One region of the Brevibacterium sanguinis genome, then DNA from elsewhere that is predicted to be linked to it. Evidence: riboswitches for the same ligand, from Rfam matches in the RefSeq annotation. Region 1 holds a riboswitch; each other region holds the start of a gene.
What was found. Region 1 has a riboswitch for thiamine pyrophosphate ahead of thiC (phosphomethylpyrimidine synthase ThiC). Riboswitches for the same ligand answer to the same signal wherever they lie in the genome.
Positions count from the first base shown of each region.

Region 2: another riboswitch for thiamine pyrophosphate. It lies ahead of thiM (hydroxyethylthiazole kinase); the one in region 1 lies ahead of thiC (phosphomethylpyrimidine synthase ThiC).
Region 3: another riboswitch for thiamine pyrophosphate. It lies ahead of thiO (glycine oxidase ThiO); the one in region 1 lies ahead of thiC (phosphomethylpyrimidine synthase ThiC).
Region 4: another riboswitch for thiamine pyrophosphate. It lies ahead of ABD154_RS13725 (TenA family protein); the one in region 1 lies ahead of thiC (phosphomethylpyrimidine synthase ThiC).

Region 1 is NZ_BAAAMB010000006.1:161,697-167,085, reverse strand. Features, by position in the region: gene ABD154_RS07570 (DUF1684 domain-containing protein) at 1-439, opposite strand, end outside; gene ABD154_RS07565 (M18 family aminopeptidase) at 635-1,999, shown strand; TPP riboswitch at 2,437-2,547, shown strand; gene thiC (phosphomethylpyrimidine synthase ThiC) at 2,544-4,373, shown strand; gene ABD154_RS07555 (hypothetical protein) at 4,646-5,047, shown strand; gene ABD154_RS07550 (TAXI family TRAP transporter solute-binding subunit) at 5,340-5,389, opposite strand, start outside.
Region 2 is NZ_BAAAMB010000008.1:60,203-65,591, reverse strand. Features, by position in the region: gene ABD154_RS09365 (TenA family protein) at 1-635, opposite strand, end outside; gene thiD (bifunctional hydroxymethylpyrimidine kinase/phosphomethylpyrimidine kinase) at 755-1,621, opposite strand; gene thiE (thiamine phosphate synthase) at 1,618-2,343, opposite strand; gene thiM (hydroxyethylthiazole kinase) at 2,340-3,200, opposite strand; TPP riboswitch at 3,188-3,291, opposite strand; gene ABD154_RS09345 (sugar ABC transporter permease) at 3,378-4,589, opposite strand; gene ABD154_RS09340 (ATP-binding cassette domain-containing protein) at 4,586-5,389, opposite strand, start outside.
Region 3 is NZ_BAAAMB010000009.1:34,091-39,479, reverse strand. Features, by position in the region: gene ABD154_RS10480 (SRPBCC family protein) at 1-162, shown strand, start outside; gene moeB (molybdopterin-synthase adenylyltransferase MoeB) at 146-1,300, opposite strand; gene ABD154_RS10470 (thiazole synthase) at 1,297-2,106, opposite strand; gene thiS (sulfur carrier protein ThiS) at 2,108-2,344, opposite strand; gene thiO (glycine oxidase ThiO) at 2,341-3,540, opposite strand; TPP riboswitch at 3,531-3,633, opposite strand; gene thiE (thiamine phosphate synthase) at 3,657-4,445, shown strand; gene ABD154_RS10450 (ketopantoate reductase family protein) at 4,442-5,356, shown strand; gene ABD154_RS10445 (DedA family protein) at 5,310-5,389, opposite strand, start outside.
Region 4 is NZ_BAAAMB010000010.1:387,205-392,593, reverse strand. Features, by position in the region: gene ABD154_RS13730 (dihydroxyacetone kinase subunit DhaK) at 1-1,353, shown strand, start outside; gene ABD154_RS13725 (TenA family protein) at 1,394-2,065, opposite strand; TPP riboswitch at 2,062-2,166, opposite strand; gene ABD154_RS13720 (ATP-grasp domain-containing protein) at 2,174-3,184, opposite strand; gene ABD154_RS13715 (VOC family protein) at 3,297-3,659, shown strand; gene ABD154_RS13710 (alpha/beta fold hydrolase) at 3,663-4,607, opposite strand; gene ABD154_RS13705 (HutD family protein) at 4,694-5,248, shown strand.

The sequences.
Region 1 (5,389 bases):
GCAGCTTCGCGCTGAACCCGTTGTCCTCGACCCTGACCTGGGGAGATTCCGGCAGCGGAATGTCATCGGCGCCGAGGCGGACGGCGGTCCGCGTCGACCCGGACTCCCAGCCCGCATCGGTCCCGGTGTTGGGATCGGAGTCTGTATCGAGACTGGTGCCTGCGCCGGTGTCGGCGAGACCGCGGGAGGTGGGGGCCGCCTCGGTGGGGGCACTGAGCAGATCGAAGGTCGCGGCCGCAGGACCGGCCTTCGTGCCGGGATCGAGCGCGAGGGTGACCCAGCCGTCGTCGCCGACGGTGAACGTTCCCGGCGCCCCCGGCCACGTCGACTCCTCGTCGAGCCAGTGGAGCCCGACGACGCTGAGCCATCCGAAGGGCGTCGCCAACGAGGAGTTCCGCGAGTCCCGCCACGTATTCCACTCGGCCACGAATTGGTTCACGTCGAACACTCCTCGCATTCTCACTCGTCGTTGCACGCTCACCCGCGCCGGTCGTCGACGTTCGGCGACCGCCGGCCACCCGGTGCGGGCGACCGCTGACCGTCCAAGTCGGGCGACCCTTTGCCACCCGGTTCAGGCGACCGCTGGCGCTCCGGCCCCTGTGGTCGAAGCTACCCCAAAGGATAGGCTGTTCAGATGAGCACTCCATCCACGGATCAGACAGCAAACGCGCAGGTCGCAGCCGACCTCTCCGCTTTCGTCACGGCCTCTCCCAGCTCCTATCATGCCACTGCCGCAGCGGCCGAGCGCTTCGACGCCGCCGGGTTCACCCGACTCGACGAACGTCAGCCGTGGACCCTCGAGGTCGGCCGCGGGTACTACGTCATCCGCGACGGCGCGATCATCGCCTGGATGGCTCCGACAGGGCCGGTTGACGCAGGAGAAGCTGACTCAGCGGACGCCGACTCGACCGCGAACGGGACGACCGCCTCGGCGGTGCCCCCGTTCCGGGTCTTCGGCTCCCACACCGATTCGCCGGCGTTCAAGCTCAAGCCCGGTGACGAGTTCGTCGCCGAAGGCGTGCGCCAGTTCGGCGTCGAGATCTACGGCGGCCCGCTGCTCAACTCGTGGCTCGACCGGGAGCTCGCCCTCGCCGGGCGCCTCAGCCTCGCCGACGGCCGCGTCGTCCTCGCCCGCACGCCGGCGATCGCGCGCATCCCGCAGCTTGCGATCCATCTCGACCGGCAGGTCAACGAGGGACTCACCCTCGACAAGCAGCGGCACACGACCCCGATCGTCGGTCTCGCCGAGCTCGCCGAGGCCGATGTCCTCGAGATCCTCGCCGCCTCCGCCGACGTCGATCCCGAGCTCATCGTCGGCCACGACGTCTACACGATCCCCGCGCAGGAGCCCGCGCTCTTCGGTGCCGCGGACGAGTTCTTCGCCTCCCCGAGGCTCGACAACCTCCTCTCCGTCCACGCCGGGGTGACCGCGATGACGTCCCTCGACGCCGAGGCGCTCGATGCGGTGGCCCTGTTCGCCGGGTTCGATCATGAGGAGGTCGGGTCGAACTCGCGCTCGGGCGCGAGCGGCCCATTCCTCTCCGACGTCACCGAGCGGATCGTCGCCGCCCTCTACCCGGAGGCGAACCGCAGTGACTACCTCGCCGCACTGGCCGCCTCGGTGTGCGTGTCCTCCGACGCCGGCCACGCCGCCCACCCGAACTATCCCGAACGCCACGACCCGCACGTGCGCCCGCGCCTGGGTGCCGGGCCCCTGCTCAAGCTCAACGCCCAGCAGCGGTACGCCACCGATGCCGTCGGCGCGGCGACGTGGGCCCGGGCCTGCGCGGCCGCCGGGGTCGAGTACCAGGACTTCGTCTCGAACAACTCGGTGCCGTGCGGGTCGACGATCGGCCCGCTGACGGCCACCCGCATGGGCATGACGACGGTCGATGTGGGACCGGCGCTCTACTCGATGCACTCGGCGCGGGAGATGTGCGCGATCAGCGACGTCGTCGCGCTCAGCGCGGTCGCGAAGACGTTCCTCCAGGGCGCGTGAGGGGCTGAGCGCAGGGGGCGAACACAGAAGGCGAGCACTCGCTGGTTCAACGCGGTGCCTCGTTCAACGCTGAGCCTCGTTCAACCCGGAGCCTCACTCAACACGGAGCGTGAAAATCGCGTCCCCAAAGACGCGATATTCACGCTTCGTGTTGAACGAGCGCCGGCGGATTCGCCGAAGTGCGGATATTCACGCTTCGTGTTGAACGAGCACTCTAGTGAACGAGGGCTCGCGCACGTCCGGGGACACCCTGTGAGCGAATCTGCGAGGGTGCCCCACGCGCACGATGCCGCAGGAAACCAGTGTCCGCTGGAGCGCGTCCGCTGGGCACGCTGAAAACTGAGCCGCAAAATCGCGCGCCCGCGGGTCCGCCGTCTCGCGCAGTGAACACCTGCCTCGGGTGATTTTGTGGCGGCGCCCACACCGTGATAGTCGTTGTGTGACCCCACGGGGGCCTTCGGAAGAGGGCTGAGATCGAGCTGAGACCGCTCGAGACCGTTGAACCTGATCCGGTTGATACCGGCGGAGGAAGAGAGGATTGCAGATGGCTGCGCCTACCCCAGAGACCACCCGTCCCACCGCTGCTCCGCGCCCGACGGCGCCGGCAGAGAACCCCGGGAGCACCCCCGCGGATTTCGCTCTCGAGCAGTACCCCACCCATTCCCTGGCCTGGGTCGAGGACCGTGAGCACGGCATCCGCGTGCCCGTCACCCGCATCGACCTCGACGACACGAACGGCCGCCCCAACGAGCCGGTCCACGTCTACCGCACCGTCGGGCCCGGCGCCGTCCCCGAACAGGGTCTGCCGCCGCACCGCGCGGAGTGGATCGCCGACCGCGATGACACCGAGGACTACGCGGCCCGTGGCCACCTTATCGAGGACGACGGGCGGGCAGCCGTCCGCCGCGGCGCGCCCTCCCAGCAGTGGCAGGGGCCCGACCGGACGCCTCGGCGCGCGAAGGCCGGACGCACCGTCACCCAGATGCACTACGCCCGGCAGGGCATCATCACCCCCGAGATGCGCTACATCGCGATCCGCGAGCAGTGCGACGTCGAACTCGTCCGCTCCGAGGTCGCCGCCGGGCGCGCGATCATCCCTTCGAACATCAACCACCCCGAATCCGAGCCGATGATCATCGGCAAGGCGTTCCTCGTCAAGATCAACGCGAACATCGGCAACTCGGCGGTGACGAGCTCGATCGCCGAGGAGGTCCAGAAGCTCCAGTGGGCCGCGAAGTGGGGTGCCGACACCCTCATGGACCTCTCGACGGGCAATGACATCCACACCACCCGCGAGTGGATCATCCGCAACTCCCCCATCCCCATCGGCACCGTGCCGATCTACCAGGCGCTTGAGAAGGTCGATGGCGACGCCGAGGCGCTGACCTGGGAGATCTACCGGGACACCGTCATCGAGCAGTGCGAGCAGGGCGTCGATTACATGACCGTCCACGCCGGTGTGCTGCTGCGCTACGTTCCGCTCACCGCCGACCGGGTGACCGGAATGGTCTCCCGCGGCGGGTCGATCATGGCCGGATGGTGCCTGGCACACCATGAGGAGAACTTCCTCTACACGCACTTCGACGAGCTCTGCGAGATCTTCGCGCAGTACGACGTCGCGTTCTCCCTCGGCGACGGGCTGCGCCCCGGCTCGATCGCCGACGCCAACGACGCCGCCCAGTTCGCCGAACTCGACACCCTCGCCGAGCTGACGAAGCGCGCATGGGAGCACGACGTCCAGGTCATGGTCGAAGGCCCCGGCCACATTCCGCTCCACCTCGTGCGGGAGAACGTCGAGCGTCAGCAGGAGCTCTGCGACGGCGCGCCCTTCTACACCCTGGGTCCGCTCGTCACGGACATCGCGCCCGGCTACGACCACATCACCTCGGCGATCGGGGCGACGGAGATCGCCCGGTACGGCACGGCGATGCTCTGCTATGTCACCCCGAAGGAGCACCTGGGACTGCCCGACCTCGACGACGTCAAGACCGGGGTGATCACGTACAAGATCGCCGCCCACGCCGCCGACGTCGCGAAGGGCCACCCGGGGGCGACGGCCCGGGACGATGCGCTGTCGAAGGCGCGGTTCGAGTTCCGCTGGCGCGATCAGTTCGCGCTCGGCCTCGACCCGGAGACCGCCGAGTCCTTCCACGACGAGACGCTGCCGGCGGAACCGGCGAAGACCGCGCACTTCTGCTCGATGTGCGGGCCGAAGTTCTGCTCGATGCGCATCTCCCAGGACATCCGCGACACGTACGGCAGCGCCGAGGCGCAGGCCGCGATCGCCGGCATGCAGGAGAAGAGTCGGGAGTTCCTCGCCGCCGGCGGTGAGGTCTATCTGCCCGAACCGACGATCGGCCCGCGGCAGGACTGAGGTCCCGGCAGGACTGAGCCCGCTCCAGGGCTGAGGCCCGGGCAGGTCTGAGGCACGGGCAGGTCTGAGGCACTGGCCGCTGGTGTCGGCGAGGTGGAGTCGGAGTGCCCGACCTCGCCGAGGTGGTCGCCGGGTGAGATCGGAGTACCCCAAATCGCTGGCTCGGTCGCCGGGTGGGGTCGGAGTGCCCCACTCCGCCGAGGCGGTCCCGGGGAAGCGCCTCGTCCCTGGGCTCTCGGTCGGCGCTCGTCCACCGCTGATAGGGTCGCTCTGTGTCCACTCAGCCCGCCGCGCCGCACGCTCCGAATCAGTCAGCGGAGCCGTCGTTCCGGGCGTCGTTCGACTGGTTCGCCCCGTATCTCATCGTCCTCGTGACGGGGCTGATCACCGTGGGCATCTACGCGCTGGCGTGGTGGAACGCGGGGTCGATCATTCCGCTGCCCGTCTTCGTCGCGCTCTTCTGCATCCCGGTGCTGCTCGGCTGGTGGATCTCCGGGGCCGCGTTCGCCACCGTCATCGGTCTCGCCCTGCGAGTCCATTGGGCGCTGCGCAGCGCGCTCACCCTCGTCATCTGTCTGTGTGCGACGATCGTCGTCCACTTCCTCATCATCGAGATGTTCAACACCGGCTTCTACGGGGTGCCGGCGATGTTCATCCCCGGGTGGATCTACTGACTCGTCGCTGACGAGCGCGAGCACGCGCCCGCCCGTGGTCACGGTCGCCTCGCGTCGACTCGCGCGCCGAGTTCACCCACCCGCTGGCGTTGCCCACGCTCACGCGCGTCCGCGCACTGACGCACGCCCCGGCCGCCTGCGTCCAGCAGCTGTCCGCATCGTGGATCCAGGCGGAGTGCGGATAGCGGGTGGTGCACGGCCCGCCATCCGCACTCCGCCGTGACCGAGAGCTGCTCGCCGCCTCGGCGCTGCCCCTCTGCCCTTCGGCGCCGGGCTCGCCGACGTGGCTCGTCTACTGGTTGAGTTCGTCGAGCGCGGTCTGCGAACCCGGGGCGAGCGGGA
Region 2 (5,389 bases), on a different contig from region 1:
GCCGCGCGCATCCGCGCAGCCTCATCGGCGGGCACCCGATCGAACTCGCGCTCGAGGATCGCCACAGCCTGCCGGGTCGATTCGTCGAACTCCGGGGAATCATAGGTCTGCACCCACGTCCCGTACGGGTGAGCCTCGTTCATCGCCCCGGCCTTCTCGACGAGCACCTTGCCCATGTGCGCATAGACCCAGAAACACGGCAGGACACCGGCCACGCCCTCCCCATATGACCGGCTCGCCGCGGTGGCGACGAGGAACGACACATACCCGAGCGTCGTCGGCGACGGTCCCAGATGGTCGGTGGCCTCGAGTTCGGCATGGGCCACGGCGAGCCGCTCATCGGAGAGCAGCTGAGCGTGCATCTCCTCCTCCACCGTGATCGCCTCCGCTGCCGAGGTCGACCAGAACCGGGACTCACCGCGGTCCGCCGTCTTCCCGGCGAGGAACGACATCGCCTTCGCATACCCGCTCAAGTAGATGCTGTCCTGCGTGATGTAGTTCGTGAACGCGAGCGGGGCCAGCGTGCCCTCGGCGAGCTGAGTGAGGAACGGCAGCGCCTCGATCTCGTCGATGATCGGGCGCACGTCCTCCCACAGCGCGGCGGTGTGCGGTCCGGCGGCGAAGTTCGTGCTCATGAGTGGTCTCTCCTCGGGGTCGGGATCGGACTGGGATCGGACTGGGATCGGACTGGGATCGGACTGGAATCGGAATGGCCGGAATCAGCCGGGTGGGAAGCGGACGGGTCGGCTGGACATCAGCGGCGGCGGACGTCGACCTGGTGGTCGACGGGCCCGTGCGCACCGGCGGCATCGAGGCTGACCTGCCAGTCCGCGGCCGAGGCGAGCGCGCGGGCGAGGAAGTCGAGTCCGCGCTCGACGGCCCCGTGCACCTCCTCGGTGCTCAGTGCCTCTCCGCCGTTGGCACGCCTGAGCACGGCCGCCTCGGCGGTGATCGCAGCCGACAGGGTGCACCCGGTGCCGTGCGTGTTCGGGGTGGAGATCCGGGGGTGGGAGAACTCGGCGATCTCCCCATCGGCGGTGACGAGGATGTCGGCGACGTCCCCGTCGGCGGCGTGACCGCCCTTGAGGAGCACGGCACGGGCACCCCGGGCGATGAGCTCGCGTGCCTGGTCACGCATCTGGGCCGGCGTCTGCGCCTCAGCGACATCATCGCCGAGAAGGAGGGCCGCCTCGGGGAGGTTCGGGGTGATGAGATCGGCGACGGGCAGGAGACGCTCCCGCACCGCGGCGACCGCATCGACCTCGAGGAGGCGGTGCCCGGACGTCGACACCATGACCGGGTCGACGGTGAAGAACCCGAAATCGGAGGTGCGCGCCCGGTCGACGACGAGGTCGACGAGCGACGTCGACCCGAGCATCCCCGTCTTCGTCGCATCGACGGGCATGTCGCCCAGAACACTGTCGAGCTCGGCGACGACGAAGTCCTCATCGATCGGGTAGACGCGGGAGACCCCGTGCGTGTTCTGCGCGACGAGCGCGGTGATCGCCGTGGTCCCCAGCACCCCGAGGGCAGTGAACGTCTTGAGGTCGGCGTGGATGCCCGCCCCGCCCGAGGGGTCGGTGCCGGCGATCGACAGGGTGATCGGTGGGCGCGTGCTCATGCCGCTCCCCCGTTCTCGCCGGCGACCGGCTCGGTCCCGTCACCGTACGCGGTGAGCAGCTCACGGGCCGCCCGCTCGGGGTCGGCGGCACGGCAGATCGCGGAGACGACGCAGAAGCCGAGCAGTCCGCGACCGCGCAGCTGCGGAACCCGGCCGGCGTCGATGCCGCCGATCGCGACCGCGGGCAGTCCCGCCTCGGCCGTCAGATCGCCGAGGCGGTCGGGGCCGATCCCGGCCGGCGCGTCGGTCTTCGTCGTCGTGTCGAAGACGGGCCCGATGCCGACGAGGTCGACGGCGCCGGTGGCCCGGGCCGCCGCGAATTCGGCGGCGCTGGCGGCGGAGAGACCGATGAGCGGCTCGGGACCGACGAGGTCGCGCACCTCGGTGACGGGAGTGTCGGTCTGTCCGACATGGATGTGGACGTCGGCGCCCTCATCGAGGAGGTGCCGGGTGACGGCGACCCGGTCGTTGAGGAAGAGCGGGACGCGGCGGTCGGTGCCGGCCACCGCCTCGCCGACGGCGGCGATGACCTCCCTGGTCAGGGTCAGGAACTCGGTGTCGTCGATGTCCTTGTCCCGGACCTGGACGATGCCGGCTCCCCCGCGCACGGCGGCGAGCACGGTCTCGGCGACGGTGCGACCGGCCTCCCGGCACTGCGCGGAATCGGTGACGAGGTAGAGGCGGGCGTCGACGCCGGCGAGGCGCTCACTCGTCGCGCTCATGCTCTCGTCACCTCGACCCGGGCCTCGCCGATGCGCGCATCGTCGGTGGTGTGGAGAGCATCGAGGAAGTGCTCGGCAAAGCTGCCCGGTCCGGCGGCGCCGGTCGCCGCGGCCTCGCCGGCGACGGCGAAGTGGGCGTGGGCGGCGACGACGGCGGTGAACTGATCGAACGCCGCGAGTCCCGCCGGACCCGCACCCGGACTCGAGTCGACCGGCGCGACGGCGGCGAGGTAGGCGGCGGTGACGGCGCCGAGCGAACACCCGGTGCCGATGACGAGCGGCATGAACGCATGTCCGCCGTCGACACGGGCGATGTGGTCGACACCGTCGATGTGGGCGACGATGGCGTCACGCTTGCCCGAGACGGCGACGATCGCCCCACTGGTCCGCGCGAGCTCGGCCGCCGCCGGGAGGACGGCGTCGACCTCGTCGGTCGATTCGACGCCGCGCCCGCCGGCCCCGGCACCAGCCAGAGCCGCGATCTCCGAGGCGTTGCCGCGGATCGCGGTCGGGCGATCGGCGGCGGCCCGGCGGATGCGGGTGGTGCGGAAGTCGACGGCGCCGATGCTCACGGGGTCGAGCACCCACGGAGTCGAATCCGCGGTGACCGCGCCGATCGCGGCGTCGGCGGCGAGGAACTGCTGGTTCGTCGCGGTTCCGAAGTTGACGAGCAGACCGCCGGCCAGGTGCGCGAACTGCCCGGCGTCGGCCTCGTGGTCGAGCATCGCCGGGGACGCGCCGACAGCGAGCAGCACGTTCGCGCTGAACTGCTGGACGACCGTGTTCGTGATGCATTGGATGAGCGGATTCGCCGCGCGCAGACGTGCGTGCGCCGACGACAGATCGATGTCAGTCATGACGATCCCTTCGCTAGCATGGCCCAGATCAGGTTCGATGGGTGTCCTCTCAGCCCGGCGCGACTGCCGCCGGGCACCCCATGTCATTGCCCATGACTGTACCAAAATCGCCGAGGCGGGGGTGAGGTGGGGTCACCCCCTGACCTCGCCCCCGCCTCGGCGCCGGTGAAGGAGAACTCACCCCCTGCCGACGTACCGCTGTCCGCGCCGACTGACGGCGTCGATGACGACGGCGGTGAGGAGGACGAGAGCGGTGATGATCTGCTGCATATCGGAGTTGAAGCCGATGAGGTAGAGACCGTTGTTGATCGCGCCGACGACGAACGCCCCGAGGACCGCGGCCCACGCCGACCCCCGCCCGCCGAAGAGGGAGGTGCCGCCGATGACGGCCGCGGCGATCGCGTTGAGGAGGTCCTGGGTGCCCACGAGCGTCGACCCCGCGTTCGTCGTCACTCCGGCCTTGACGAAGCCGAAGAGGGCGGCGAGGACACCGGCGGTCATGAACACGCTGATGCGCACCCACGTCACACGGATGCCGGCGCGCCGGGCGGCTTCGACCTTGCCGCCGACGGCGTAGATCGAGCGCCCGTACCGGGTCTTGCGCAGCACGAGGTCGATGATGATCGCGATGACCATCATGAGGAAGAACGGCAGCGCGAGTCCGAAGTCCTGGTTGACGAGGATGAGGAAGCCGAAGACGATCGCCGCGAGGAGGACGATGCGCACGCTGACGGCCGTCCAGCTCGGACTGTCGAGGCCCGCGGAGTGCCGCCGCAGCTTCGCGTGGATGATGCCGGCGGCGAAGCCGATGACCGCGATCGCCCCGAAGACGTACGCCCAGAACGCCGGGAAGTAGTAGCTGGCGAAGTCGAAGACGAACGTGTCGGCCATCGAGAGGTTCTTCTGCGTGCCGAGCACCGTGAGCGTGAGCCCCGTGAACGCGAGCAGACCCGCAAGGGTGACGACGAACGCGGGAATCCCGACGACGGCGAAGAACCAGCCCTGGATCGCCCCGATGACGAGGCCGAGCAGGAGGATGATCGTCACCGCGACGACCGGCGGGACCCCCTGCCGGACGACGAGGACACCGAGCACCGAGGCGGCGAGACCGCCGAGCTGGGCGAGCGAGAGGTCGATCTCGCCGAGGAGGAGGATGAGGTTGATCCCGAGCGCGAGGATCGCCAGGTAGGCGACCTGGGTCGAGAGGTTGACGAGGTTCGCCGGGGAGAGGAAGTTGCTGTTCGCCGACTGGAAGACGATGACGATGACGACGAGGGCGAGGATGACGGGGAACGACCCGAGCTGGCCCTCCCGGATCCGGCGGACGAACGTCCGCACGAGCCCCTCGTCGGAGATCCGCTCGTCGGTGATGAGGGAATTGCGGGTCATCGGCGCTCACCCCTCCGCGCGGCCCGCTGGGTCACGACGTTGTCATTGGCTCCGGTGATCGCGGCGACGAGGACGTCGGTGCGCTCGTCTCCCGGGAAGTCCCCGGCATCCTTGCCCAGCCGCAGCACGTGGACACGGTCGCACACGGCTTGGACATCGGCCATGTTGTGGCTGACGAGGAGCACCCCGAGGTCACGGTCGCGGAGGCGTTCGATGAGGTTGAGCACTTCGGCGGTCTGGGCGACGCCGAGGGCGGCCGTCGGTTCGTCGAGCATGACGAGCGAGGGTTCGCCGAGGAGGGAACGGGCGATCGCCACCGTCTGGCGCTGGCCGCCGGACAGGGCGGCGATCGGCACGCGCACGCTCGGGATCTTCGCCGACAGGCTGCGCAGCAGCTCCCACGACTTCGCCTCCATCGCGACTTCGTCGAGGACGCCGCCGAGGGTGTGCTCATGACCGAGGAAGAGGTTGGCGACGACGTCGAGGTTCTCGCACAGGGCGAGGTCCTGGAACACCGTGGCCACCCCGGCCCGCTGCGCATCCTTCGGGGAGGAGAACTTCTGGGGGCGCCCGCCCATGATGAGCTCGCCGCCGTCGGCGGAGTGGACGCCGGCGATGATCTTGATGAGCGTCGACTTGCCGGCGCCGTTGTCGCCGACGAGGCCGACGACCTCGCCGCGGCCGATCGTGAGGTTGATGTCGGTGAGCGCCTGGACGGCGCCGAACCGCTTGTCGATCCCGCGCAGCTGGAGCACGGGCTGGGAAGGAGTGGACTCGGTCGTCTCCGACGCCCGCCCGGA
Region 3 (5,389 bases), on a different contig from region 1:
CTGGCGCGCACCGGGCCGCTCACCGCGATCTCCGCGACCTGGTGCGTGACGACCAGGCGGCGATCCGTCCGGGTCCTCAGACCCGCCTCCGCCGGCATGCACGGCATCGTCATGCGAGCCGGGGAGCACGGACTGCGTCGCCGCCTCAGCGAACTGGCGTAGACTCCGTCGCCGTCCACGCCTCGATGCCTCCGGCCAATGACCGGATGCGGACGTTCGGCGGCGCTTCGCTGCTCACTGCCGAGACGGCGCGAGCCGACCGCACCCCCGACCTGCAGTGGACGACGATGTCGGTGGCCGGGCCGACCGCCTCGGCGAGGGACTGCCAGCCGCGGTCGACGACGTCGTCGAGGGGGACGTGCACGCTGCCGGGAATCGCCTCGAGCTCCCGCTCCCACGTCTCCCTGACATCGACGATCACCGGCGCCGAGGTGAGCGCGCGGACCTCGTCGGCCGTGACCTCCGCCACCCCGACCGGAGCCGGAGCCCCCACCGCGGGTGCCGCACACGCTGCGGCCACCTCGGCGAGATCGGTGACGGCGGGGCGGTCCGGGTCGGGCGAGAAGCGCAGCGTCGTGAAGCTCGTGCTCAGCGCATCGACCCGCAGCAGGCGGCCGAGCAGGGGATCGCCGATGCCGCAGATGAGCTTGATCGCCTCCGCGGCCATGAGCGACCCGACGAGCCCGCAGAGCACTCCGAGAACCCCGCCCTCAGCACAGCTCGGCACGGAATCGGCGTCGGGGATGTCGGGGAAGAGGTCACGCAGCATCGGACCGTGACCGGGGGCGAACGTGCTCACCTGCCCCTCGAAGCGGAAGATCGTCCCCCACACCAGGGGTGTGCCGGTGAGTTCGGCGGCGTCGTTGGACAGGTAGCGGGTCGCGAAGTTGTCCGCCCCGTCGATGACGAGGTCGTGGGCGGCGAAGAGCTCGAGGGCGTTGTCGGGGCTGAGGCGCTCGGCAACGGTCTCGACGGTGAGGCCGGGATCGAGCCGGAGCAGGGCATCGCGCGCGGATTCGACCTTGGGACGGCCGACATCGGCGTCCCGGTGGAGGATCTGGCGCTGCAGGTTCGACACGTCGACGACATCGTCGTCGACGACGGTCAGCTGCCCGATCCCGGCCGCCCCGAGGTATTGGAGGACCGGGGCGCCGAGACCGCCGGCGCCGATGACGAGGACCTTCGCCGCGCGCAGGCGGCGCTGACCGGTCACCCTGACATCGGGCAGGCTGAGATGCCGGGAGTAGCGTGCGATCTCCGCGGCGGTGAGCTCGGGTCCGGGTTCGACGAGCGGTCTCACGGTCCCATCACCAGGTTCTCGACCGAGGTCGTGCGGGCGGTCTCCGCGGTGACCCGCCCGTCGTCGGGCGACGATGCGAGCGCGAGCGGGCGTTTGGGGATCCGTCCCGCTCCAGCCGCCAGGCGACCGGCGTCGACGGCGAGCCGCATCGCCTGCGCCATCGCCGGGGCGTCGTGCGCGCGGGTGACGGCGGAGGCGAGCAGCACCGCGGTGCACCCGAGCTCCATGGCCAGGGCGGCGTCCGAGGCGGTGCCGATGCCCGCGTCGAGGATGACGGGCACCTGGGCGCGGGAGACGATCGTCTCGATGTTGTGCGGGTTGAGGATGCCCAGGCCCGAGCCGATCGGGGCGCCGGCCGGCATGACCGCGGCGACCCCGGCGTCCTCGAGCCGCTTCGCCAGCGCGGGATCGTCGTTCGTGTAGGCGAAGACCGTGAAGCCGTCGAGGACGAGCTCCTCGGTGGCGCGGAAGAGTTCGACGGGGTCGGGCAGCAGGGTGTCCTCGTCGGCGATGACCTCGAGTTTGACCCAGTTCGTCTCGAGCGCCTCCCGGGCCAGCTGGGCAGTGAGCACGGCATCGCGGGCCGTGTAGCAACCGGCCGTGTTCGGCAGCGAGCGGATGCCCAGTCGCTCGAGGAGCGCGAACACCGAATCCCTGGCCGCGGCGTCGAAGCGGCGGATCGCGACTGTCGTCAGCTCTGTCGCCGAGGCGGTCAGGGCGTCCTCGAGGATGCGCAGAGTGCTCGCCCCACCGGTGCCCATGACGAGGTGGGAGTCGAAGGTGACGGTGTCGATGGTCCAGCTCATGTCAGCCTCCCTGGACTGCGGTGACGATGTCGACGGTGTGGCCGTCGGTGATGGTGAAGCCGGCCCACAGGCCGCGTCGCACGACTTCGCCGTCGACGGCGAGGGCCACCCCGAGGCGGCCGCCGTCGACAGGGGTGCCGTCTTCGCTCAGCTGCCGTCCGGTGATGTCCTCGACGAGGGTGCGGGCGGTCGTGCCCGCAGTGATGTCCCGGCGGTCGCCGTTGAGTGTGATGGTCATGATCCCTTCCTTGCTGTCAGCAGTGGTGCACCAGGTGACTGCGGTGATGATGGCGGGTGGTCGGACTCGAACCGTGCCGGTGCCACAGCCGCGCGCGCACCGACGGGCAGCCACGCGGAGTCCGCGCCGACAACGAGATCCGCGCCGAGGCGGGCGCCGAACGGTGCGAGGAGAACCCCGTGGCGGAAGTACCCGGTGGAGACGACGAGACCGGGGTCGCTGCGACCGAGGAGGGGGAGGTCGTCGGGCGAGCCGGGCCGGGCCCGTGCCGTGATCTCGGTGATCTCACATCCGAGGAGCCCGGGCACGAGGCGTTCGGCGTCGTGGAGGAGACGGTGGACGCCCTCGGCGAGGATGCCCGCCTGGCCGTCCTCCCGGGAGGTCGCCCCGAGGACGAGCTCCCCATCGGGCCGCGGCACGACGTAGACGGGCCGACCGGCGACGAGTCCCCGGATCGTCCGGGTGAGCAGCGGGGGAGCGCCGGTATCCGAGCGGAGGCGGATGACGTCGCCGTGGACGGCCCGCAGCGGCAGCGCGGGAGCGCCGGCGATCGCATTGTGGGCCATGCCTGCGGCGAGCACGACCTGATCGGCGTGCAGCCGACGCCCTGAGGCGAGCTCGACTCCGGTCGTCCGGGCCGGGGCACTGCCGGTCGGTGATCCCTCATCGCCGACCAGTCCCGTCACCCGGTCCTCGATGACGCGGTCGCCGAGGACGGTGAGCAGCGCGCGCGTCACCCGCCGGGGATCGATCGCATGATCGCCGGGAATGAGGACGGCCCCGCACACACCGGGGGCCAGGGCTGGTTCGAGATCGCGGGCGCGGGATCCGGTGAGCAGGTCGAGGTCGGAACCGGCCGCGGACTGGAGGGCGCTGAGTTCGCGCAGGGCCGTGAGATCCGCGCGGTCTCCGGCGCAGACGAGTGTGGCGGTCGCCGTCTCCCCGAGGTCGGCCCCCGATTCCCGGGTCAGTGCCGCAGTGAATTCCGGGTAGAGGTCGGCGGAGACGCGCATGAGCGGAAACAGCGGAGTCTGGCCCCACGCGATCTCGGCGGCAGGGGCGATCATCCCGGCCGCGGCCGCGGTGGCGCCCGCGCCCGGGTGCGGATCGATGACGGTGACGGCCGCCCCGCGCCGGTGCAGCTCCCACGCCGTGGCCAGGCCGATGATCCCGGCGCCGACGACGATGACGTCCATGCGATTCTCCCTCCGGCGGCATGACCCGCATCAGGTGAGGCGGTCGGCACGAAGCCCTCTCAGCCTCCCAGCGAGGCTCCCGCGAACTCCTCTACTCTAGGAGCATGGTTCCCACGATGCCAACGTCTCCCGCAGTGCAAGACCCCGTGACCGCCCCTGCTGAGAACGCGGGCCACCCGGTCGACCGCGACGCCGCCGGCCGGGACGCCGCGCGGACCCGTGCGCTCGCCTCCGCCCGGCTCTACCTCTGCACCGACGCCCGCACGCAGCAGGGCGACCTCGGTGAGTTCCTCGACGCCGCCTACGCCGGGGGCGTCGACATCATCCAGCTCCGCGACAAGGGTCTCGAAGCCAGGGAGGAGATCGCCGCCCTCGAGATCCTCCGCGATGCCGCCCACCGGCACGGGAAGCTCTTCTCCGTCAACGACCGCGCCGATGTCGCTCTCCTCGTCGGCGCCGACTTCTTCCATGTCGGGCAGGGCGACCTGACGAGCGCGCAGGCCCGCACGGTGCTCGGCGACGACGTCATCCTCGGCCGGTCGACGCATTCGGTCGAGCAGGCGCTCGCCGCTGCCGCCGACCCGGAGATCGACTACTTCTGCCTCGGACCCGTGTGGGAGACCCCGACGAAGCCCGGTCGCCCGGCGGCCGGACTCGATCCGCTCGCGGCGGTGAGCGGGACGACGGCGAAGCCGTGGTTCGCGATCGGCGGGATCTCCGCCGGTGATCGTCTCCGGTCCGTGCAGGAGACCGGGGCGTCACGCATCGTCGTCGTCCGTGCGATCACCGAGGCGCCCGACCCCGCCGAGGCGGCCGCTCGGCTGCGCGCGCAGCTGACTTCCGCTGACCCCGACACGACCACCGGCACGACCACCGCGACGACCACGAAGGACGGCACCCTGTGACAATCCTCATCGCCGGAGCCGGCGCGACCGGCGGCGCCTTCGGCACCCGCCTCGTCGAAGCCGGACGCGACGTCACCTTCCTCGTCAGGCCCGCCCGCGCCGAGGCCCTGAGAGAGAGCGGCCTGCGATTCATCGCCCCCGACGAGGACCGGACGAATCCGGTGACCGTGACGACGGCAGAGGAGCTCGCGGCCGACCCGACCCCGGTCGACCTCGTCCTCGTCGCCGTCAAGGCCGGTGCCCTCGAATCGATCATCGCCGACGTCCGGCCGGCCGTCGGACCCCAGACCCTCATCATCCCGTTCCTCAACGGGATGGCGCAGATCGGTCGCCTCGAGGCGGAGTTCCCCGGGCAGGTGCTCGGCGGGCTCGTCAAGATCGTCGGCACGATGCGCGGAGCCGACATCGTCCAGATGACGGATCTCGCGACGATGACGATCGGGCGCCTCGGCGGGGGAGAGGTCCCACCCGCGGTCGTCGACGCGCTCGACGTCCCCGGCTTTCGGCTGCAGGTCATCGACGGCATCGACGACGCCCTGTGGGAGAAATGGGTGTTCATCGCCGCGGCCGGTGTCGTCACGTGCCTCTTCCGGGCACCGGTCGGCGCGATCATGGCCGCCGGCGGCGAACCCCACGTCGTGGGGATCATCGACGAACTCGAAGCCGTCGCCATGGCCGCCGGCCACCCGGTCTCCGCGCGGGCCCGGGCGGCCACCCTGTCGATGCTCACCGCCGAGGGCTCCGCCTTCACCTCCTCGCTCTACCGGGACGTCACGGCCGGACTGCCGAACGAGACCGAGCACATCCTCGGCCACCTCCAGACGACGGCGCGCGACCTCGGGGTGCCGACTCCGCTGCTCGATCTCACTCTCGTGCAGCTGCGAGCAGGCGAGTTCGACCGGAGCGCATGAGCCGGGCGCGCTCGGCGGCAGCGGGCCCGGGCG
Region 4 (5,389 bases), on a different contig from region 1:
GAACGTCTCCGCGCCGCCGGCATCCCCGTGGCGACCGTGCTCGTCGACGACGACATCGCCACCGACAGCGACGACACCGAGACCGGCCGCCGCGGCACCGGGGCGACCGTCATCGTCGAGAAGATCCTCGGCGCTGCCGCCGACGCCGGGTGGGGTCTCGACGAGCTTGCCGACCTCGGCGCCGAGGTGGTCGCCCGGTCCCGGAGCCTCGCCGTGGCCGCTCGCGCCCAGACCGATGCCCACACCGGTCGGCCCGCGTTCGACCTTCCCGAGGGCACCCTCGAATACGGCGTCGGCATCCACGGTGAGCGCGCAGCGACCTCGATTCCGCACGACGGCTTCGAGGCTCTCATCGACCGGATGTGCCGTGAGCTCCTCGCCGCGGTTCCCGGCACCCCGGCCGACGACGAGCTCCTCGTCCTCGTCAACGGACTCGGCGCGACGACCCAGATCGAACTCTTCAATGTCCACGACGCCCTCGGTGCCGCCCTCGAGACCGCAGGCGAGTCGATCGCCGCGTCCCTTGTCGGCAGCTATGTCACCGCGCTCGACATGACCGGGTTCTCCCTCACCGTCACCCGCCTGCAGCCGTCCTGGCTCGACTGGTGGAACGCCGCCTCCCGCACCGCGGCGTTCCCCACCCGCGGCGGTGAGTCCGCGCACGCCGAGGCGGTGCCGACGGCAGCGGCGACGCGGAGTGCGCAGGAGCCGACGTCGACCGCCGACTCTCTGCGGCAGCGGACGGCAGCCGGTGGGGACACGGATCTCGAGACCGCGGTGCTCCGCCGGTTCGCCGAACTCGTCGAGGAGCAGCACGCCCATCTGACGGAACTCGATCAGGTGGGCGGTGACGGGGACTTCGGGGACAACCTCCGCGGTGGACTGCGCCACGCCACTCGACTCGTCGACTCCTCCGAGGCCGCGGGATTCGCCGCAGCCGAAGCGGCGTTCCTCGGCGGCGTCGGCGGCACGAGCGGACCGCTCCTCGGCCTGCTCTTCCACGAGCTCAGCGCCGGTTACGCCGAACTCGACGCCGACACCCACCGCGAGACCGCGTCTGACCTCTGGAAGCGGGCGACGGCGGCCGGATGCGCGGCGATCCAGCGCGTCGGCGGCGCTGAGACCGGGGATCGGACCGTCGTCGACGTCCTCCATCCCACCGCCTCGGCGTTCGGGAAGGGATTCGCCTCAGCGGCGCAGACCGCCGCCGAGGCGGCACAGGCGACGGCCGACATGCAGGCGAGGCGGGGTCGGGCGAGCTACGTCGACGGCCGCGGAGCCGGCACACCCGACGCCGGAGCCGTGGGCATCTCGCTCCTCTTCTCCGCTGCCGCCGAAGTCTACGAGAAGTAGCCCTAGCCGGTACGAGAAGCAGCCTGGCCCGGCAGCGCGGTCACCGGTACGCCTCGTCGAAGAACGCGCGTTCGAGCCCGACGGCCCGCTGCCACAGATCGGCCAGGCGCTGCCGGGCGGCAGCCGATGCCGCATCGTCCCCGCGCGGGTACACCCGTTCGAGTTCGTCGACGAGGAACTGCACCCAGCCGGTGAAGGCCTCCCCGCGGTGGAGGTCGATCCACCCGGTGTGGAGGTCGCGGCTCGGCATGGCCCGATCCTGCTCGCCCCACTCGAGGTAGAGCCATTCGGCGATGACGAGGACGACGAGGACGTCGGGGTACGACGCCGCGGCGACCGCCTCGCGCATGACGTCGCGGAACCCCGCGGTCACCTCGGTGAGCTGGGGATCGGTGTAGTCCGCGGGCTCCACCCCCACCTCGGCGAAGGCGCGGAGGAAGTACGAATCCTCATCGGCGGCGAGGAACCCGAGCTGCTGGGCGAACCGGAGCTTCGCGGTGATGGTGTCGGCGTGGGCGACGCTGGCGCCGAGCATCGAGAGGAAGTCATCGAAGAACTGGTAGTCCTGGACGAGGTACTTCGCCATCACCGCGTCGTCGACGGTGCCCGCGAAGAGCTCGGAGACGAACCGGTGATGGGTCGCCGCGGTCCACTCCGCCTCGGCGCTCGCCCGCAGCTCGGGCACGGCTCCGCCGGTCGCGACTGTGATCATGATGAGCCTCCATCTTCCTCCGCCGGTGTCACCCGGATCAGGTTCTAAGGGTCTGCGTGCGCACTCTCAGCGCCGGTCGCGGCGCTCCCCTGTGGTGGTTCGAGACTATCAGCCGACCGGTGCCGCCACAGCTGCGTCATGATGGGCGGCCTCGAGCTTCGCGCCGAGCACCTCGGCCAGCCGGACGGCGGCAGGCTGACGGCCGGCCGCACGCTCGCCGGCCTCGACCTCGGCGTTGTAGTTCGTGTTCGTGTTGATGTCGTAGACGACCTGGCGACCGTCGGCGGTGTCGATGAATTCGACCCCGGCGAAGTCGATGCCGAGTTCGGTGAGCAGCGCTTCGAGCCGACCGATGAGCGGGGTGTCCGCGGTGATCTCGTCGCGCCGGGTGAACTGACTGTCGCCGAGGCTGCCGGCCGTCCCGGGAACGGCGCAGGCATCGGCGGGGCAGAGTTCGAAGGAGCCGGCGGAGACGTCGACGGCGACGGCGTAGTGGAAGCGGCCGCCGATGAACTCGGCGCGCGTGATGAACGGCGCGGCCGGCTGCAGGTACTCCTGGACGAGGGTGATGCCGTCGATCGGCTCGGTGGACCCGTCGGGGGCGAAGTCGGCCACGGCGGCCTCGAGCTCGGCGTGCGAGTCGAAGCGGCGCACGCCCAGTCCCTTGCCGCCCTGGTTGTGCTTCGTGATGAACGGGGGCGCGAACCCGGCAGCCACCTCGGCGATCGCCGCTGATCCGATGTTCGCCGAGGTGGCCGGCACCTCGATCCCGTGCGCGGCGAGCACGCGGTGCTGGCGGATCTTGCTGACCTCGAGCTCGAGGACCTGCGAGCCGTTGACGACGGTGCGGCCTGCGGCCTCGAGCCACGCGAGGACCGCGCGTCCGTACTCCTTGACGTGGGGGTCCGTGCGGGTGTGCGACGATGCCGAGAGTCGGGACCAGAAGACGCCCTCGGGCGGGGCGGCGGCGAGGTCGATCGCGGCACCGGGCAGCAGCCACTCGACGAGCTCGACGCCGAGGTCGGCGAAGGCGTCAGCGAACGGCGGGATCCACTCGGGATTGTCGTGGATGACGTAGACCGCGGGACCGTCCGCGACCGGCAGGGTGTGCGTGCTCATCGAAGTCCTCTCATGCGCCGTGGCTCTGGCAGGTGCGCTGTTATTGCTCAACAATTCTATCGAGTCGGTGATTCCCTGGGTCGTGTCCGCCCTGCGGCGTAGACTCAGGACCATGGCTATCGCAAAGCAGCCCGTGGTCGTTCTCGATGCTCCGGATGCTGGTGAGCTCGCCCAGTTCTACGGCGAACTCCTCGACTGGCAGGTCCGCGTCGACGACGACGGCACATGGGCCGAGATCACGTCCGATTCCTGGCCGCCCATCTGCTTCCAGCAGGTCGAGGACTACCACGCCCCGAGCTGGCCGAGCCAGGAGCACCCGCAGCAGATGCACATCGACGTCATGGTCGATGACCTCGATGCCGCCGAGGCGGAGGTCATCGGGCTCGGCGCCGGGAAGGCCGCCGTCCAGCCGGGGGAGACATTCCGCGTCTTCCTCGACCCGGCCGGTCACCCGTTCTGTCTCTGCGTCAACTGAGACTCAGCGCGACAGCACGTCGTCGACGGCGTCGATGACGGCATCGGGACGCTCATGGGTGACGAGATGCCCGGCGTCCTCGAGGACGACGAGCCTGCCCTGCGGCATCGTGTCGACGTTCGTCGCCGCCGCCGCGTTCTGGCGCGAGCGCATCCGCCGCTCGAGCAGTCCCCGCTGCCGACCGCCCTGGAGGACGACGCCGGGCACGTCCGGTCCGCCGTCGCGTTCGAGCATCCGCATGAGCGCGATCGACGAGGTGACATGCCGTTCCTCGCGCAGCGCCATGCGCATCGCCCGCTGGGTGAGCGAGTCGCGCCAGAACAGGGCGAGATCCGCCTCGGTGATCAGCGGTGATGCCCCGTCGGGCAGGAGCGTTCGGGTGAAGCGATCGCCCTGGCCGGCCCGGATGAGCAGCGACCCGAGCCGCATCGAACCGGCGTTGAGGGCCGCGACCGCAGGGGAGAGGATCGCCGAGGCGGTCGCATCGACGAGCACCATCCCGGCGACCCGCTCGGGGTTGAGGTGCGCGAAGAGTCTGACGATCGGTCCGCCCCAGCTGTGGCCGACGAGGACGACCGGCGTGTTCCCGGCGACCTGGTCGACCACCTCGGCGAGGTCGTCGACGATCCGCTCGAGACTGCGCGGACTCCGGTCGTCAGCGCTGCCGCCGATGTTCGCGCGGTCGTAGGACACGGTCCGGGTGCGGGTGGCGACCTCCCGTTGGATGTGCGTCCAGGCAGCCGCCGAGGCACCCATGCCCGCTTCGAAGACGATGCACGGACCAGGCGCCTCACCTGCGGTGACGGTGCGGATGCGGCGGCCGTCGGCGAGCGTGACGATCTCCTCGGTGAGGCCGTCACCGGGATCGAGGTGCGGCGGGCGAGACGAGCCTGAAGTGTCAGATGAATCTGACTTGTCAGACGAGTCAGGGCGGGGCGGAACGGTCATCGCTGCTTCCTTGCCGGAGGTCCGTGTGCTCCCAGGCTAGCCCCTCACCCGCGCTGACGACGGCGGGCGCACCTACGATGGATGCCATGGAGATCATCGCGTCGTTCGCCGACATCGTCCCTGTTCCCTGGGCCAACGGCGCGGGCGAGACGACCGAGCTCGTCTCCCTCGACGCCTCCACGGCGCTCACCCCCGACCGGCGTTCGTGGCGGCTGAGCATCGCCCGCCTCGAGCGGACCGGTCCGTTCTCCTCCCTGCCCGGACTCGACCGGACGTTCCTTCCCACCGACGCCGAGGTGGTCCTCGACATCGCCGGCACCGCGCACCGGGCCGGCCCCGGATCACCGCTGCGCTTCTCCGGGTCCGATGCCGTCGCGCTCACCGACCTCGCGGCCCCGACCTTCGCCGTCAACCTCATGGTCGTCACCGACGAGGCGACGCTGCCGCCGCTGACGATGATGCTCGAGCCCACGACGATCCTCGACCCCACCGGGACGGCAGAGCCCGGCGAGTCCGCTCGGCCGCGGTTCGCACTCGCCCTCACCGACGGCCCGCACTGGCGCCGCTTCGATCTCCTCCGCCTCGGCGACGACGATGCCATGGGGCCGGGGGACCGCCTCGGCGGGATCGGATTCGCCTGACGGGTGACAAGGTTCCTGGACAAACCATGTCAGTCGCCTGTTCCGCCCGTCACACGACCGCGCATCGGTCCAGGTCATGGGGGACGGGCCAGGCGTCGGCGTCCAGACGGCTCTCAGTTTCGGGGGACCCCGGTCAGCGTC